DNA from 2 places in the Paenibacillus sp. PvR133 genome. Region 1 is predicted to be linked to the other one. Evidence: riboswitches for the same ligand, from Rfam matches in the RefSeq annotation. Region 1 holds a riboswitch; the other holds the start of a gene.

Region 1 (2,484 bases):
GTTCTCTATCGCATCTCCTGAAAGCGTTGCTGTGTTGGAGAAACGAGTTTCATCGCCAATAATACGCGTGGAATATTGAATCTGATAGGCCGTGTTAATGCTATGATCTTGAAAACGAATCCCAAACCCTGTCCCGGCTTGATCTGCTTCAATGACATATTCACTCGCATTTACTAGGTCTTGAACAACGGTCGAGCCGTCGATATTGATTTGTAGATGATAGAGCCGGATAGAGTCTCTTCTGAGTTCCAGCCCTGAAGGAATGGGATCGGTGATGAGGGCATGCTTTACGGTGTTTAGCTGTTTGTTCACATCAATGGTCCAGTCGATCTGGTTTGTGCCAGCTATTTTCCCTTGTTTGCTTAGGGTTGGCCCTGACTGGGGTTTAACATTCACGATGACCGTTTGCACCCCACCTTTGATCGGAATCGCAATGATGATCTCTGTACTGCCTTTCACCGTTTCTTTCGTAAACTCGGTTTTAACTTGTAGTTTGCCGCTGACATTGGAGTGATTCTCTACATATTGGTTAAAGGTCATGATCACCTTGCCCTGACGATCTACTGTGAAGTATCCCACGGTTCCGTCGGTAGTGACTAACGGAGATGAGATATCAGTGTAGATGACAAGCTGTTCTGGTAAATGAAAGATGAAGGTGTCCCCTGACTTATAGGTATTGTCAGGAAGCTCCCATTCATAGCCTAGTTGGATGGCTGATCCGATGTCGAATTGGCTGTCTGGACTATATACCGCATCAATGACACGCCCTGCTTCGTCTGTCAGGCTCAACTTCGTTAATATGCTCTGCGGAGCTGCATCATGTTGAGACTTTGAACTGACTGCTCCTTGAACGAAGGGGACCGTGTTTGAAGGAATCTCCCCAGGAGGTTCAAGGTTTGGGACAACGTATACAGCATCTGTAACGGTAGGTGTAGGATCAGATACAGCACTCTGCGGCAGTTCTGGGGCTGGAGCATCTGCGTAAGCCAGCGTTGCGCTGAAAAAGCTTTGGACAATGAGCAATAAGGCAATGATCATTACATTTATTTTTGTTCTCATGCTCCAAGTGATTCTCCTATTCATCGTAATATGGCAATGCTTCGTTCGAAATTAGTATATTCAGCATGCTAGGCAGACATGACTATCCCAATAGAAAAAAAGCCCTGATCATAGCGATCAGGGCTTTCTTCGAGAGAGGCATAGCAATTTGTGATGGATCTATGTAAAAAAGACATAATAAAAAGCTCGTTCATCTGGTAGCTGGCTGCCATCCGGATAGGAAGGCCCTATAGTTTTGCGTCACTGCCTTTCGACAGTTTTGCCATTAACTTGAATAGCTTGTGCGTCTATCATCTATCAAACTGATTTCATGTAACCTCTCATTTACAACTTGGAACGGTTCCCCCATTTTTTGCGGAAGGAATGAGGTGTTTCTCCTACATGCTCCTTGAATAGGTTAATAAAATGGCTCGTATTGGGAATCCCTACGTACCTTGCGATATCCACAATGGACATGTCACTGGTTTTAAGCCAGCTTTGAGCGGCTGTGATACGGACATTAATGAGATAATCAATCGGAGAGAAACCGATCTGCTTTTTGAAATTTTTAGCCAGATTAAACTTGTTTAATTCAAACATGTCTGCCAGCGAGTCCAGTGTTATTCGCTCACAGTAGGACTGATCCAAATATTGTTGTACCCGGCGTACTTCGCTGAGGGTTTCAGCATTCACATGCGGATGATCATAGGGATGTTGCAAAATGCACATTAGTATTTCACCAATGAGCCTGGACGTTAGCAGCTCAGCGGAAAGACTTCTGTCAGACTGCCCGCAAATCAGAGCATGGAGCTTATCCAATATAATATGCGGATTATGCATGGAAATGACCGGTTTATTATGCTTGGCAAATTGTTCGTAAAAATTTTCGATCAGGTTGCCATACAGGTACAGGCTGATATACTCCCAGGATTCATGACCGGAGGTGCTGTATTGAACATATTCCTCGCAATTAATAAAGAACAAATCTTGAGGTTTTATGATATATTTCTTGCCCCGGTACAGTAATTCTCCCTTACCAGACAACGTAAAGACAAGCAAAAAAGAGGCAAGTTCTTTCCTTTCCATCGTAAAAGCAGAAGTTTTTTGGAAGTAGCCTAATTCCTGGATATATAAAAGGGATTGCTTGGCAAAAGCGGAGGGAGTGCGTACAATTACGACCGGATCGCCATTCCAGAGGCCCACGTTGTTTTTTTGGTCTGTTGTCATATTCAATTCCTTTACAAAAAAGCAATTTTATCTAGCATATCTTGGTTTGATTTACCAATATATAATGGCTGATTAAACATGATTTCCTATTTATAAAAGTTTATTTTATCACAACAAATATGTCTATATATCAAATTATGTGTGTGAGCTTTATGGGAGTCTCGCTTTTTATGGATATTTAATCTGATAATCCATATGAAAAAGTCGAATGCTGTTGAA
Region 2 (2,484 bases), 930 kb from region 1:
CATTCATATAATCCTGAATTTGATTTGTTGTGTTATTCTCAGTCAGCATCTTGCCCCAAGTCATGGAATATACCCATTTAGGTTGAGCCTGCAATACCTCAGAACTAGGCATCTCACCGTGCTCCCCAATGGCAATCGGCTTATTCCGTGCCAACCCGAGCAGACCTTCGTAATGACTTTGCTTAAAATCATTGTTGTAAATGTCTACTGCCAAAATGTCCACTTTGTCATCCCCCGGGTATTTCGGGGTATATGGGACGGTATACGAATTGGGAGCATTCGGACTCCATACCCACAGCAGATTGTTCAATTGATGTGTGTTTGTAAAACGGTCGTACATGATATTCCATAGCTGATTGAAATTATTTTTGTTTCCCCACCAGAACCAGTCACCATTCATTTCGTGGTAAGGTCTCCACAAAACCGGAACCCCTGCATCACGAAGCTGCTTTAACGATACAGCGACCTTATCCAGATCGGCAATGAGGAGGTTATACTGCGCAGTACCTGGAGTCACGTATTTGTTGAACTCTGCCTGACTTACTTTCGCCTGTACATTGGCCCAAGTCAGTGGCCTACCTGGTAGCGCTTCATGAAAAGTCATCGTCACAATTCCACCGGATCTGTCCCAACGGATAGCACTATCGACGACATTTTTACGTTGTGCTGCTTCCGTAGCGTCAGATTGACCAGAGATAGCTCCCATCTCATAGCCGTGTACACCAACATATGCCTGACTGATTTTTTGGACCTTGTTACTTAATTCATCTGGACTTTCCAAATAATCATGCTGACCGGTGACTATTTTTTTCCCTGAGATGTTGAGTAAATAATTGTATAGTTCACGGGCCTGAGTAGAAGCGTCCGAATTAACAGGTTGTAATGAAGCGGCATTCGCCACCGACAGAGAATCTCCAAAACCGACGGGCAACAATGAAAAAAGCATAACAACGGGGAGTACATGACGTATCAGTCGATACAGAGGAATAAAATTGAATCTCACTTTCGCTCTTCCTTTCGGTAGCCAGGCTGCCATCCTTGTGGAAGGCCCTTTAGCTTTGCGTACCTGCCTTTCGACAGGGCTGCGTTTATCGTTGGAAGGAGTTTGGATTCCTTCTTACCCTAAGTATCGACTTTTTTTTACCAAAATTTAATAGGTCATGTTCATGAATTTACAGGTTTTCGCCCAATTTCGACAGTTTAGGCTATGAATTTTCATGAATTCGTCTTTTTTTTCGTTTTTACGAAAATAATTAGGAGATAAATTGGTGACGGGAAATTTCATTCCAATCCATACAAAAGCGGACAATATCCTCTTCAACCAACTCAGAGCCAGTCTGCACCTCAATAAAATCCACATCGGTCACTGCCAAAATGCTATGCTTCGTCCCTTCAGGGATACGTACTACGTCACCAGCCTTCACTTTGTGCAGCTTCTCATTCAAAATAATTTCCGCTTCACCGCTAATAATGGTCCAGATTTCACTTCGTTTGAAATGAAGCTGGTAGCTGATATTTTTGCCTTTCCGTACGCGGATTCGTTTGGTCAATACCTCGTTACCCTCGTCATACTTGACATAATCGACAACCCGATACTGCCCCCAACGACGTTCTTCATACATTGGACGCTGATCATGAGCCTTGAGCACTTCCTTAATGCGAGGACTTTCAGCCTTATTGGTCACAAGAATACCATCCGGGCTAGCGGCTACAATCAGATCATTCGTTCCAATGATCGCCACAGGAATGTCTAACTCGTTAATAAGGCTCGTATTGACGCAATCCTCCGTTACTACACCTCTGCCCACTTGTTGATTAGACATTTCTTCTGTGAGTGTATTCCAGGTACCCAAATCCTTCCAAAAACCATCATACGGAAGAACTACGATGTCCTTTTCCTTCTCGACTACTTCATAGTCAAAGCTGATTTTTTCCAGAGATGCGTATTGCTTTTGCATTTCTTCATAATTAAGTGGCAACCCCTTGGATGCCAAGATATCCAGCAAATAACTTAATTTGAATGCAAAAACCCCGCAGTTCCATAGAGCATTGCGTTCAATCAGACGCTCCGCCTGCTCCCGGTCGGGTTTCTCTTGAAAATGGCTCACTTCACGGTAGCCTGTGCTACCTTGAGTGGCATCGTTTTTCGGAATAATGTAACCATATTTCTCTGAAGGATAGGAAGGGACAACTCCGATTAAAGCAAGCTTGCCTTCACTCTCCTGAAGCGTATGTTCCAGCTGGGCTACGGAAGCGAAGAAAGCATCCTCAACATAAGGATCTACAGGCAATATTGCTATAATTTCATCAGGTGAAACACCTGCAATGGAATATAGATAAGTCGCTGTCAGCGCAATCGCAGGAAAGGTGTCTCTGCGTTCCGGCTCAACAATGATGCGTGTATTCGGCCCGACCTGACTCTGGATCATTTCGACCTGTGCTCTCCCTGTCGCAATAAACGAGGATTCTGATAATCCGTTGTCT

The links. A riboswitch is a leader RNA that binds a small molecule or an ion and turns the genes downstream of it on or off. The one in region 1 is predicted to bind cyclic di-GMP.
Region 2: another riboswitch for cyclic di-GMP. It lies ahead of JOE49_RS11720 (glycosyl hydrolase); the one in region 1 lies ahead of JOE49_RS07845 (collagen binding domain-containing protein).

The regions. Positions count from the first base shown of each region.
Region 1 covers NZ_JAFIBS010000001.1:1,758,998-1,761,481, forward strand. The annotation lists gene JOE49_RS07845 (collagen binding domain-containing protein) at 1-1,059, opposite strand, end outside; cyclic di-GMP riboswitch class I at 1,253-1,333, opposite strand; gene JOE49_RS07850 (AraC family transcriptional regulator) at 1,384-2,265, opposite strand.
Region 2 covers NZ_JAFIBS010000001.1:2,687,262-2,689,745, reverse strand. The annotation lists gene JOE49_RS11720 (glycosyl hydrolase) at 1-1,003, opposite strand, end outside; cyclic di-GMP riboswitch class I at 1,017-1,097, opposite strand; gene JOE49_RS11715 (sugar phosphate nucleotidyltransferase) at 1,254-2,484, opposite strand, start outside.